One region of the Acidovorax sp. Q11 genome, then DNA from elsewhere that is predicted to be linked to it. Evidence: predicted binding sites of a transcription regulator. Region 1 holds the regulator's gene; each other region holds the start of a gene.
What was found. Region 1 encodes FNR, which switches genes on or off when oxygen is low (the NO sensors DNR and NnrR bind a similar motif). Its sites were predicted from a motif close to TTGATNNNNATCAA; they were not measured.
Positions count from the first base shown of each region.

Region 1 (4,346 bases):
GGATTACAAGGCGCAGGGGCTGGGCGACTGCATTGACTGCTCGCTGTGTGTGCAGGTCTGCCCCGTGGGCATCGACATTCGCAAGGGGCTGCAGTACGAATGCATCGGCTGCGGCCTGTGTGTGGATGCCTGCAACACGGTCATGGACAAGATGCAGTACCCCCGGGGGTTGATCCGCTACTCCACCCAGAACGGCGTGGCCCAGCGGTGGACCCAGTCGCAGATGCTGCGGCGCGTGCTGCGGCCAAGGGTGCTGATTTACAGCGCGGTGCTGGTGGCTCTGTGCGTGGCCATGCTGGCCAGCCTGGTCGTGCGGACTCCGCTCAAGGTCGATGTGGTGCGGGACCGTGCAGCGCTTTCGCGCATCGTGGCAGGGGGCAAGCTGGAGAACATCTACCGCCTGCAGATCATGAATGCGACGGAGGGCGAGCAGCGCTATCGCATCAGCGCACGGGGGCTGGAGGGGCTGGAGGTGTCTTCCGATGCCGAGGTGGACATCGGCCCGGCGGAGTCGCGTTGGGTGGCGGTGCGTTTGCAGATCCCGTATGGTTCGGCAAACCCTGGCTCCCATGCCGTCCAGTTCGATGTGCAGGCCGTCGGCGCCGCCGCCCATGTGACAGAAAAATCTGTGTTCCTGGTGCCGCGCTGAGCCGCACCCTGGTGCAAGGCCTCGCATGGCCTTGTGTTGATTGAGATGATTGTGAAGGAGTAAATCGCCATGTCTTCAAGCCCAGCTATTGCCCCTGTTGCGTCAGCACCCTGGTGGAAATTCGGCCATGTCTGGCTGGTGATTGCCGGCCCGGCCATTGTGATCGTTGCGGGTTTTGTGACCTTGTGGCTGGCGCTGTCCCGGCCCGATCCTGTGGTGGCAGAGGACTACTACCGCAAGGGGATCGAGATCAACAAGACGCTGGAAGCCCCCGAGAAAAGCCTGGCACCCGCCATGAAGGGCCGCAACCATGCGGCCACCCCCGTGCAGGACCAGCCGCGTTGAAACGTGCAAGCATGTGGCTCGTCAGTGATGCCAGCTTGCCGTAACTGAGCCCCCAGGAGACAGGAACAACGATATGTGGACGCAACGCCTGATGTGGATTGCATGGCCCGCCTTCTTGATGGCAGGGGTGCTGGAGATGCTGGTTTTTGCCATGGTGGACCCCCAGGATCTGCACTGGCTTGGGCAGCCCCTGGCGCTGTCGCGGCAGGGCGTTTATACGCTGGCGTTTTTTGCGTTCTGGATCATCACCATGGCAAGCAGTGCATTGACCACGCTACTGGCCATGTCGCCCTTCGAGCTGAACCGCTGCCCGGTACCTGAAGGAGAGCGGCCGGATGACTGCCGCAAGACATCATCCTGCTCTTGAACTGAGGGGAGGCGCTTCTGGTCGGCCGGTGAAGGCAGGCCGGGATGGCTGCCGATCAGTGGCAGGCTTGCTGGCTGTTGACGATGCGCTTGAGGGCATCCGTGTCCAGGATGCGGACATGGCGCTGCTTGACTTCCACGATGCCTTCCTCCACAAATTTGGAGAAGGTGCGGCTCACGGTTTCGAGCTTCAGGCCCAGGTAGCTGCCAATTTCTTCGCGCGTCATGCGCAGCACCAGTTCGGACTGCGAGAAGCCGCGGGCATGCAGGCGTTGCACCAGGTTCAGCAGGAAGGCTGCCAGGCGTTCTTCGGCGCGCATGCTGCCCAGCAGCAGCATCACGCCGTGTTCGCGCACGATCTCGCGGCTCATGATCTTGTGCACATGGTGCTGCAGGGCCGTGACCTCGCGCGAGAGTTCCTCGATGCGGTCGAAGGGCATCACGCAGACCTCGGCGTCTTCCAGGGCCACCGCGTCACAGGTGTGGTGGTCGTTCACGATGCCATCGAGGCCAATGATCTCTCCAGCCATCTGAAAACCGGTGACCTGGTCGCGGCCATCTTCGGTAGCCACGCAGGTCTTGAAGAAGCCGGTGCGGATGGCGTAGAGCGATGTGAAGGATTCGCCGTTGCGGAACAGCGTGCTGCCGCGTTTGACCTTGCGGCGTACGGCAACGACTTCATCGATGCGCTGCAGTTGCTCTTCGTTCAGGCCCACGGGCATGCACAGCTCGCGCAGGTTGCAGTTGGAGCAGGCGACTTTGATGGTGAGCGGGTTCATAGGCACGTGAGCTAGGGGTTGGGTGTCGAGTACATTGCGCCCGATACGAAAAGCTGGGAAGGCCTTCGGGTGGGCGCCTTAGCGACTGACATTTGTCAAATTGTCGCTCGTCGGCCTGATCGTTCACTTGATGCAGGTCAAGGACATCGTGCAGAGGGTACGGCACAGTCAGAGTGTACGCAAGGATATTCCCCCATGACCGCTGTTTCGCCCGATCTCCTGCGCCGTTTTGACGTGCCGGGGCCCCGCTATACCTCTTATCCGACAGCCGACCGGTTTGTCGAAGCGTTCGGGCAGGAGGACTACATCCTGGCACTGGAGCAGCGCCGGACAGGCTCGGTGGCCAAGGCCTTGCCCCTGTCCTTGTATGTGCACATTCCGTTCTGCGAATCGCTGTGCTACTACTGCGCTTGCAACAAGATCATCACCAAGCACCATGACCGCGCAGAAGTCTATCTGCGCTATCTGAGCCGCGAGATCGACCTGCACACCGCGCACTGCGGGGTGGGCCAAGTGGTGAGCCAGCTGCACCTGGGTGGAGGCACGCCCACGTTCCTGTCGGATGCGGGCTTGCGTGAACTGATGGCCATGCTCAAGCGCAGCTTTACCTTGGCGCCGGGCGGTGAGTACTCTATTGAAGTGGATCCCCGCACCGTGAACGCCGACAGGCTGGCGTTGCTGGCTGAGCTGGGCTTCAACCGGCTCAGTTTTGGTGTGCAGGATTTTGATGCCGAGGTGCAGAAGGCTGTGCACCGCGTCCAGCCTGCCGAACAGGTGTTTGCGCTGGTGGAGTCTGCACGCTCGCTGGGTTTTGACTCGGTGAATGTGGACCTGATCTATGGCCTGCCGCGCCAGACCCCCGAATCGTTCGACCGTACTCTGGCGCAGGTGGCGCAGTTGCGGCCTGAGCGCATTGCGCTGTATGCCTACGCGCACCTGCCAGAACGTTTCAAACCCCAGCGCCGCATTGTTTCGGCCGAGCTGCCAACGGCGTCGAGCAAGCTGTCCATGCTGTCGCGCTCGCTCGATGCGTTCATGGACGCGGGCTATGTCTATGTCGGCATGGACCACTTTGCGTTGCCCTCGGATGCCTTGGCTGTGGCCAAACGCCAAGGGCGCTTGCACCGCAACTTCCAGGGCTACAGCACACAGCCTGACTGCGACCTGATCGGCTTGGGCGTGTCGGCCATTGGCCGGGTGGGTGCGACCTACAGCCAGAACTCAAAGACCTTGGACGAGTATTACGACTTTCTCGACCAGGGACGTTTGCCGGTGGTGCGGGGTCTGGCGCTCACGCGTGACGATCTCGTGCGCCGCGCCGCCATCATGGCCCTGATGTGCCAGGGCGAGTTGCTCTATGAATCCATGGAGCAGGCCTGGTTGATTGATGTGCGGCAGTACTTTGCGGCAGAGATCGCGCAGCTCGAAGACATGGCCGAACAGGGGCTGGTGCGGGTGGGGCCCGAGGGGATCGAAGTGACGGCCATGGGATGGTTTTTTGTGCGGGGCATTGCCATGGTGTTTGACCGTTATCTTCAGGCAGACCGCAACCGCGCCCGGTTTTCGCGCATCATCTGAGGCCTATGCTCGCAACCGTGGCCTGGACGGCTTTGCTCATGGGACTCGCAGGCGGGTCCCATTGCTTGGCCATGTGCGCCGCGCCCTGTGGTGCCCTGGTGGGGCGGGCTGCGGCCGCAGAAGGCACGGGTAAGCTGGCGCAAGAAAGCACCGCAGTGCAGGTTGTGCAATGGATGCCGCAGGGTGGTGTGGTGTTGCGCACCCTGGCGTTTCATGGGGGGCGGCTGGCGGGCTACGCGGCCGCAGGCGCCCTGGCGGCCCTGGCCATGGACAGCCTGGCGTGGCTTACCCAGCAGACCACGGCCTTGCGTCCGGTGTGGACCCTGATGCATGTGGCTGTCATGGCCTGGGGCCTGATGATGATGGTGCAGTCGCGCCAGCCCGCCTGGGTGGAGCAGGCCGGGAGGGCCGTGTGGGGGCGCGTGCGGCCATTGGTGGGGGCGCCCGCTGGCGTGCTGGCGGCAGGTGCCCTGTGGGCCTTGATGCCCTGTGGATTGCTTTACTCGGCCCTGCTGGTCGCCGCTCTGAGTGGCGGCGCATTGGAAGGGGCGCTGACCATGGTGTTGTTTGCCGTGGGTAGTGGGGTGTGGCTGCTGGGTGGCCCTTGGGCGTGGAGCCGACTGCGAAGC
Region 1 is NZ_JBUDZG010000004.1:71,344-75,689, forward strand. It holds gene ccoG (cytochrome c oxidase accessory protein CcoG) at 1-649, shown strand, start outside; gene ACYZGB_RS05135 (FixH family protein) at 719-994, shown strand; gene ACYZGB_RS05140 (hypothetical protein) at 1,068-1,361, shown strand; gene fnr (fumarate/nitrate reduction transcriptional regulator Fnr) at 1,417-2,139, opposite strand; gene hemN (oxygen-independent coproporphyrinogen III oxidase) at 2,335-3,717, shown strand; gene ACYZGB_RS05155 (sulfite exporter TauE/SafE family protein) at 3,723-4,346, shown strand, end outside.

Region 2 (4,346 bases), on a different contig from region 1:
GGACATGATGATCGGCGCGCTGCACGACCCCTTCCACACCATCCACATGGGTGTGACGGCCGAGAACATCGCCGCCAAGTGGGGCATCACGCGCGAAGACCAGGACAAGCTGGCCGTCGAGAGCCACAACCGCGCCGAACGCGCCACGCAGGCAGGCCTGTTCAAGGACCAGATCGTGCCCGTCACCCTCAAGAGCAAAAAGGGCGATGTGCAATACGCCACCGATGAGCACTTCCGCCCCGGCGCCACACTGGAGGACATGGCCAAGCTCAAGCCCGTGTTCGTGAAGGAAAACGGCACGGTCACGGCCGGCAATGCCTCGGGCATCAACGACGCGGCCGCCGCCGTGGTGCTGATGGAAGCCGGTGCCGCCAAGGCCCGTGGTGCCAAGCCCCTGGCCCGCCTGGTGGCCTACGCCCACGCGGGTGTGGACCCCAAGTACATGGGCATCGGCCCCGTGCCCGCCACGCAGCTGGCGCTGAAGAAGGCGGGCCTCACCGTGGCCGACCTGGACGTGATCGAAGCCAACGAGGCCTTCGCCGCCCAGGCCTGTGCAGTGACCAAGGACCTGGGCCTGGACCCGGCCAAGGTCAACCCCAACGGCTCGGGCATCTCGCTGGGCCACCCCATCGGCGCCACGGGTGCGCTGATCACCGTGAAGGCCATCCACGAACTGCAGCGCGTGCAAGGCCGCTACGCACTGGTGACCATGTGCATCGGCGGCGGCCAGGGCATTGCGGCGATTTTTGAGCGCATGTAACCGCATGAACTGCCAGCGGGTGCGCAGGCCGCCATCGCCAGCGGCGATGCTGCCACCCGCTATTGGCAAGGCGGGTGCCGCAGATGATCAGCGATCATTGGCGCCCGCTGACCCAGATCAGCCGGGTTCCCCCGTCCCCAAGGGGCGACCCGCACACCCCTGAACCGACGGAGACATTGCTCACCATGATTCGCACCCTGCTTTCCTTCACCGCCCTCGCCTTTGCCCTGGGCACCACGGCCCACGCCCAGACGCCCGCACCGGCTGCGGCCTACCCCACCAAACCCATCCGCCTGATCGTGCCCTTCCCGCCCGGCGGCGGCACCGACATCCTCTCGCGCATGGTGGCCACCAAGCTCACCGACAGCGCCAAGTGGACCGTGGTGGCTGACAACAAGGCGGGCGCGGGCGGCACCATCGGCATCGGCGAAGCCGTGAAGGCCGCACCCACCGGCTACGACATCGTGATGGGCCAGAAGGACAACCTAGTGATCGGCCCCTGGCTGTACAAGAACCTGCCCTGGGACCCGACCAAAGACCTGACGCCCGTGGCCCATGTGGCCTGGACGCCCGTGGTCATCGCCACCAGCGTCAACTCCAAGTACAAGACCCTGGCCGATGTGGTGGCCGCCGCCAAGGCTGCGCCTGGCACCATCACCTATGGCTCGCCCGGCAACGGCACCTCCATCCACCTGGCAGGCCACCTGTTCGAGCAGGCGGCGGGCGCCAAGCTCAGCCACATTCCCTACAAGGGCTCCAACCCCGCGCTGATGGACGCACTGGCGGGCAATGTGGACCTGCTGGTGTCGTCGCTGCCTTCGGCGATGGGCCAGATCAAGGCGGGCAAGCTGCGCCCGCTGGCCGTGACCTCGGCCAAGCGCAGCTCCTCGCTGCCCGATGTGCCCACGGTGGCCGAGTCCGGCTTCAAGGACTTTGACGTGAGCACCTGGTACGGCGTGTTCGCCCCCGCAGGCACGCCTGCCCCTGTGGTGGCCACGCTGAACGCCGAGATCAACAAGCTGCTGGCCACGGCCGACATGAAGGCCGCCATCCAGGCCCAGGGTGCCGAACCCGAGGCCATGACATCGGCCCAGCTGGGTGCCCTCCTGAAGAAGGAATACACGCAGTGGAAGGGCATCGTGGAAGCCTCTGGAGCGAAGATAGAGTGACCCCCTGAGGCGCTTCGCGCCTTCCCCCTGAAGGGGGACGCACCCAGTGGCCTGGCAAAGCCAGTTCCACGGGTGCACTGGCCTGGAGGCGTGCCAGTTTTCATCGCTGCGGCGATGCCTGGCGCCATCAAGAACCGCAGCAAAAACGGCTCCCTTGGGAGCCGTTTTTCATGGGCGATGCTGCTGTGCAGCGATCAGTCGCGCACGACCAGCACGGGGATGTGCACCACACCCAGCACGCGCTGCGTGACGCTGCCCAGCACCAGCTTTTCGAGGCCGCGGCGGCCGTGCGAGCCCATCACGATGAGGTCGGCGCCCGAAGCTTCGAGTGCGCGCAGGATGCCGTCATGCACGGCATGGCCCTCGCCCACCAGGGCGTTGGCCTGCACGCCTGCTTCGGCCATGGCCTTTTTGGTCGCATCGAGCGCGGCATTGGCTTCGGCCGTGGCCGCGTTGATGTACTGCGCCTGGCCGTAGGCAAAGTCGGCACCCACGCCTGTAAAGGGATAGGGATCGACGACATATACCGCCGTCACGGCGCTGCCAAAGGTCTTGGCCAGGGCTGCGGCCTTGGACACGGCCAGCATCGAGGTCTTGGAGCCATCGACGGGAACCAGAATGTGCTTGAACATGGTGCTACTCCTTGAATGAAGGGGGGGACCAGGCTTGTGGCCTGACCATGGACGACAGTGTGAACCGCCACCATACCCTGCATCTTGATTCGCATCAAATCGGGCGCACTCGCCCCCATTTTCAGGCGGCCGGGCCTTGCCCCACCACATCGGCCCCCTGGAAGTTGCCGCGCCGGCAGGTCACCACCAGCGTGTCGCGGTGGCCACCCGCAGCCAGGGGTTGAATGGGGGTGGATTCGTGGATCATGCGCGCATCATCCAACAGCAGCAGCGACCAGGGCTCGGTGAGCGTGAAGCGCTGGCCGCTGGGGCCCGTGGCCTCGAACACGCGGGTCTCGCCGCCTTTCACGCCTTCGCGGCCTACCAGGAACACTGCCACCAGGTCCACGCCGTCGCGGTGCGCGCCCTCGGGCGTGGGGCGGCCAATGCCGTCGGTGGTGTCGATGCGGAACTGGTGCGCTTCCACGAACCAGGGTGCGGGGGCGTCCGGCCCGGCAAACACGGCGTCCGACACGCCCGCCAGCGCTGCCAGCAATTGCTGCCACACGGGACGTGCCACGGTGGCGGGCTCCATGGGTGCAAACCAGCGCTCCATGCCGCCATGCAGCGCGTTGTATTCCACCGGCTGCCAGTGCGCGCGGTGGGGCGCCTGCTGCACCTGCCCGCCCTGCACCACAAAACAGGCATGGCGGCGGCGGCGGTAGCGGCCACCGTCTTTCAGAAACTCATCGGGTGGCAGCGCGGCCCAGTCGCTGTTGAGGGCCATCAGCGCGGGCAGATCGCAACCGATCCACTCGGCCACGGCTGCCGGGGACAACACGGCAAAACCGCCCTGGCGCAGTTGGCTGGCGACTTCGGAAGGGGGGGCGAACGGAGGGGAAAAGGTGACTTGGGCCATAGGAGCCCGAGCTTAACCGCTGGCGCAAGCCCGCGATCTGCGGTGGCGCAAGGAGAGGACGGGAGCGGGCGGAGCACCCGCCGCGCGCAACCGCTCCGGCCCATCCATCCGGCTGCTCAGGCCGCTCAGTCCCGGTGGCCGTGGCCCTTGCCACGGCCTTCGCCCCGCTCACCCCGGTCATCGCCCCGCCCATGGCCTCGACCGTGGTCACGGTCATGTTTGCCGCCGCCGTGGCGGTGGTCGTCGTCCCAGCGGCGGTCATCGCGCCCCGGGTGATGGTGGTGCTTGGGGCCCTTGCGCGGCGGGGGCTCCTGCACAAAGTACACGGGCTGGTTGCAGGCGTTGTAGCGGGCGCAGTGTTTGCCCCAGTTCTTGGCGTGGCCCGGGGGCACATACAGGTAGATCGGTGCGCGGGGCACCACCACGGCCGGGCGGTGGATGATGACGGGCTCGGCATAGATCAGGGGCGGTGGCGGCGCGTTGCCGATGTTGATGCGGCCATACACGCCCGGTGCCAGCTCGCCGCCCACAGTGGCGTTGATGTAGGTCTGGGCCTGCGCCCCGCCTGCGGCCGCCAGCAGCAGCGCGGCAGCAGCGCCACCAACCAGGCGGCGAAGGGTGGTGAAACTCGTGGAGATAGTTGTATTGGTCATGGGGAACTCCGTAAAGCAGGCCCTGCCGGGTGCACGCACTGCGCGCAAACCACCCAGTGTGCGGGGGCAGGGTGGCCGCGCTGATCGCGCAGCCTGCCATACCTTACCTCTTGGAGGGCCGCCGGAATGTCAGCCAATGGCGACAAATCCAGTCGAGCAGCAGTTTCTTAAGAAAACAGGCCTTTACCGCCCGTCCAGCAAGCGCAAATAGCTATCAAATAGATAGCTACACCA
Region 2 is NZ_JBUDZG010000002.1:76,420-80,765, reverse strand. It holds gene bktB (beta-ketothiolase BktB) at 1-760, shown strand, start outside; gene ACYZGB_RS02785 (Bug family tripartite tricarboxylate transporter substrate binding protein) at 946-1,929, shown strand; gene ACYZGB_RS02780 (universal stress protein) at 2,124-2,561, opposite strand; gene ACYZGB_RS02775 (2OG-Fe dioxygenase family protein) at 2,683-3,459, opposite strand; gene ACYZGB_RS02770 (hypothetical protein) at 3,585-4,112, opposite strand; gene ACYZGB_RS02765 (DUF1569 domain-containing protein) at 4,339-4,346, opposite strand, start outside.
Region 2: a site for FNR is predicted at 2,646-2,659, ahead of ACYZGB_RS02780 (universal stress protein). Genes of this name have one in related genera too.

Region 3 (4,346 bases), on a different contig from region 1:
CTGCGGGTGCCGACAGCGCCTGGCGCCGCTGCACCGCGCTGCCGGGCGACAACCAGGCGCGCCTGGCCTGTTTTGACCAGTGGGCGGCCGAGCAGACCTGGAAGGCCCCCGGCGCCTCGGCAGCCGACGCCGCCGTCACCACAACCGCCGTCACCACAACCGCCGTGCCCACCCCCGTGGACACCACGCTGCCCGCCACCCGCATCATCGAAGTGGCGCGCACCGAAGGCTGCCGCGACCCGCAGTACAGCGACCTCTCGCGCTTCTGGGAGCTGGAGTCGGGCAGCGACTGCGGCACCTTCAGCTTCCGGGGCTACCGGCCGATCACGGTGTCGGTGGTGGCTGGCAGCAATGTGAACCGCCAGCCCACCTCGGACGCGCCCGACCATTCGGCCCTTACCTCCACGCCCTACCGCCGCACCGAAAACCGCATCCAGCTGTCGGTGCGCACCAAGATTGCGCAGGGCCTGCTCACGCAGGGGCATCCCACGCTCAAGGATTCGGTGTGGTTTGGCTATTCGCAGCAGTCGTACTGGCAGCTGTTCACCCCCCAGATCTCGCGCCCCTTCCGCACCACCGACCACGAGCCCGAGGTGATGTATGTCTACCCCACCACGGCGCAGCTGCCGCTGGGCTGGAAGTGGCGCTACAGCGGCGTCGGTCTGGTGCACCAGTCCAACGGGCAGAGCAACCCGCTGTCGCGCAGCTGGAACCGCGTCTACCTGATGACCGGCATGGAGCTGGACAACCGCTGGAGCGTGAACGCCAAGGTCTGGAAGCGTTTGTCTGAAAGCGCCGACAGCGACGACAACCCCGGCATCAGCGACTACGTCGGCCGGGGCGAGCTGGCGGTGTTCTGGAACGCCAACAAGGACAACACCCTGGGCGCCACCGTGCGCCACACCCTGGCGCGCAGCGACCGGGGCTCGGTGCGGCTGGAATGGATGCAGACCCTGGGCAGTGGCCTGTGGGGCAGCAAGAGCAACCTGCGCCTGCACACCGCGCTGTTCAGCGGCTATGGCGACAGCATGATCGACTACAACCGCAAGCGCACGGTGTTCAGTGTGGGGTTGAGTCTGGTGGATTTTTAGCAGGTACATCCCCCTGAGGCGCTGCGCGCCTTCACCCCTTCTCTCGAATGGCTGTGCCATTCGGGAAGGGGGACGCAGCCCTCGCTGCGGGGCGGCCCTTGCTCGGCTGCCCTGGTATGGGCCGTGCCAGTTGCATACGCCCTGGAGAAACACCGACCAACAGCAAACCAAGGCCGGGCGAGGGGCGCTCACAACTCGTTACGACATCATCCTCAAGTTTCTCGGAATGGCGCCGACGCGCCGCCACAATAGCACGCGCAACGACACCGGCAGGGCGCAGCCGCCACACACCCGATAAGCGCGGCTTTTTGGCCGCAATACCGGCCATTGCCTTGTGCGTGCACCCTCGAAAATGCGCCCAGAGAGGAACACACCCATGGACATGCAATACCAGCTCAAGGCAGGCAGCTACTACCTGTATGACATGCGCGAGGCGCCCAGCGCCGTCACGGGTGAACGCCGCTTCAAGCTCAAGACCGACACGGTGGCCATTGCGTTCGATGTGCACACGGGCGAGGTGCACCAGCATGGCAGCCCCACGCGCATCCAGTCGTGGGCCAACAACACGCGCCGCCGCCTGCGCGCGGCCGGGGCGCAGGATGTGGCCAACGACATCGTGGTGGTGTCGGGCCCACTGCCCGTGGACGAACTCAACAAATGCCTGTGGGTGCGTGGCTACGTGCGCCGCATGTTCTCGCGCCTGGCCACCCTGCCCCATGGCAAGCTGCAGCGGCCGGCGGCCGAGCCGTTTCGCAAGGCGGCCTGAGCCCCGCTCCTTTTCATCCGTTCCCCCTCAGGGCCGCACACAGCGGCCCTGATCGTTTGGGGGGCCGAAACGCCTGAGGGCCTCAGGCCTCGGCGTCCTCGGCCACGTCGCTGTCCACGGCCTCCAGCACCTCGGCATGTTTGACGATGGTCACGGGCACCGGGCTGGCGTGGGCCACCTCCTGCGACACCGAGCCCAGCAGCGCGCTGGTGATGGCACCCTGCCCCTTGGCGCCGATGACGACCATGTCGCAGCCCGAGCGCTCGATCATGTCCACCAGCGTGTGCGCCACATCGCCCACCCCCACGTCGGTTTCATACGAAACACCGGCGGCATCCAGCAGCCCCCGCGCCGGGGCCATGAGGTGCTCGCCCGCCTCCAGGCTGGCGGCGGCAATCAGGTCGGGGTCGCGCGTGGTGACCAGTTCGTACAGCGTGGCGGGCTCCTGCACGTTGGCCAGCACCACGGTGGCCTGCAGGCCCTGGCGCACCAGGGTCAGCGCGTGGTGCACGCCGTCCAGGGAGAGTTCAGAGCCATCCACTGCGATGAGGATCTTGAGCATGGTGTGTTCTCCTTGAGTGAGTCAGTGCAGACCAGTGTAGCGACGGCCTGCGCAAACGCCAGTCCATACCCTTGAAGCAGATCAGGCAAGCCTGTCTGGGACAATGCGCCCCATCATGCTGCAGTTCGACCTCCTCAAAACCGACCCCTCCAGCCACGCACGCCGTGGCACGCTCACGCTCAACCACGGCGTGGTGCAGACCCCCATCTTCATGCCCGTGGGCACCTATGGCACTGTCAAGGGCGTGATGCCCCGCAGCCTGCACGACATGGGCGCGCAGATCATTTTGGGCAACACCTTCCACCTGTGGATGCGCCCGGGCCTGGACGTGATGCAGAGCTTTGGCGGCCTGCACGGCTTTGAAAAGTGGGACAAGCCCATCCTCACCGACTCGGGAGGTTTCCAGGTCTGGAGCCTGGGCGCCATGCGCAAGATCACCGAAGAAGGCGTGACCTTTGCCAGCCCCGTGAACGGCGACAAGCTCTTCATGTCGCCCGAGGTGAGCATGCAGATCCAGACCACGCTCAACAGCGACATCGTGATGCAGCTCGACGAGTGCACGCCTTACGAAACCAAGGGCCATAAGACCACCGAGGCCGAGGCGCGCAAGAGCATGGAAATGAGCCTGCGCTGGGCAAAACGAAGCCAGGACGAGTTCCACCGCCTGAACAACCCCAACGCGCTGTTTGGCATCGTGCAGGGCGGCATGTTCAAGCACCTGCGCCAGGAGTCGCTGGAGCGCCTGGTGGAGATGGACTTCCCCGGCTATGCCGTGGGCGGCGTGAGCGTGGGCGAGCCCAAGGACGAGATGCTGGACATCATGGCCCACACGCCCCACCGCCTGCCCGCACATAAGCCGCGCTACCTGATGGGCGTGGGCACGCCCGAAGACCTGGTGCAGGGCGTGGCCGACGGTGTGGACATGTTCGACTGCGTGATGCCCACCCGCAACGCACGCAACGGCACGATGTTCACGCGTTTTGGCGACCTGAAGATCCGCAACGCGCGCCACAAGGCCGACCACAAACCGATGGACACCAGCTGCACCTGCTACGCCTGTGCAGGCAGTTCGGGCGTGGCCTGGGACGACGGCGGGCGCGAAGGCTTCTCACGTGCCTACCTGCACCACCTGGACCGCTGCGGCGAAATGCTGGGCCCCATGCTCACCACCGTGCACAACCTGCACTACTACCTGAACCTCATGCGCGAGGTGCGCGAGTCGCTGGACGCGGGCACGTTCACCCAGTTCCGCGCGCAGTTCAAGGCCGACCGGGGGCGCGGCGTGTAAGAGCGCGGGCGGGGATGTAATTGCTATACATTTGATAGCTTAAAAGGCAATACCAACAGGCGCAGAAGGCCCAAATCATTCAAAAAATACTGCACTCCCTGCTGCGCTGGCCCGGTCGCGTGGCGGCGGGCCTGGCCAGCGGCGTGCTGGCGCTCTTCATCCTGTTCGAAGAATGGGGCTGGGTGCCGCTGCAGCAGCTGCTGGCGCGCATCGGTCGCTGGCCGGGTCTGCGCTGGATCGAGGGCCGCGTGCGCGTCCTGCCGCCCTGGGCGGCCGTGGCGCTGTTTGTGCTGCCCACGCTGCTGCTGTTGCCCGTCAAGCTGCTCGCGCTCTGGGCCATCGGACGCGGGCATGTGGTGCTGGGCATGCTGGTGATCGTGCTGGCCAAGGTGGTCGGCACGGCGGTGGTGGCGCGGCTGTTCACCCTCACCCAGCCCGCGCTGATGCAGCTGCGCTGGTTTGCCTGGGCCTATGCGCAGGGGATGCGCGCCAAGCACGCCGTGCTGGCCCGCGCCCGCGCCACCTGGGCCTGGCGCGTGGCGCGCGTGGTCCAGCGCCAATGGCGGCAGCGCTGGCGCCGACGCTGAGCGGACCAGCCCCGCCGCGACGGAGCGGCCTGTTACATATTTTGATAGCAAC
Region 3 is NZ_JBUDZG010000007.1:50,772-55,117, forward strand. It holds gene ACYZGB_RS08195 (phospholipase A) at 1-1,091, shown strand, start outside; gene ACYZGB_RS08200 (hypothetical protein) at 1,468-1,857, shown strand; gene ACYZGB_RS08205 (universal stress protein) at 1,940-2,419, opposite strand; gene tgt (tRNA guanosine(34) transglycosylase Tgt) at 2,535-3,707, shown strand; gene ACYZGB_RS08215 (hypothetical protein) at 3,827-4,294, shown strand.
Region 3: a site for FNR is predicted at 2,491-2,504, ahead of ACYZGB_RS08205 (universal stress protein). Genes of this name have one in related genera too.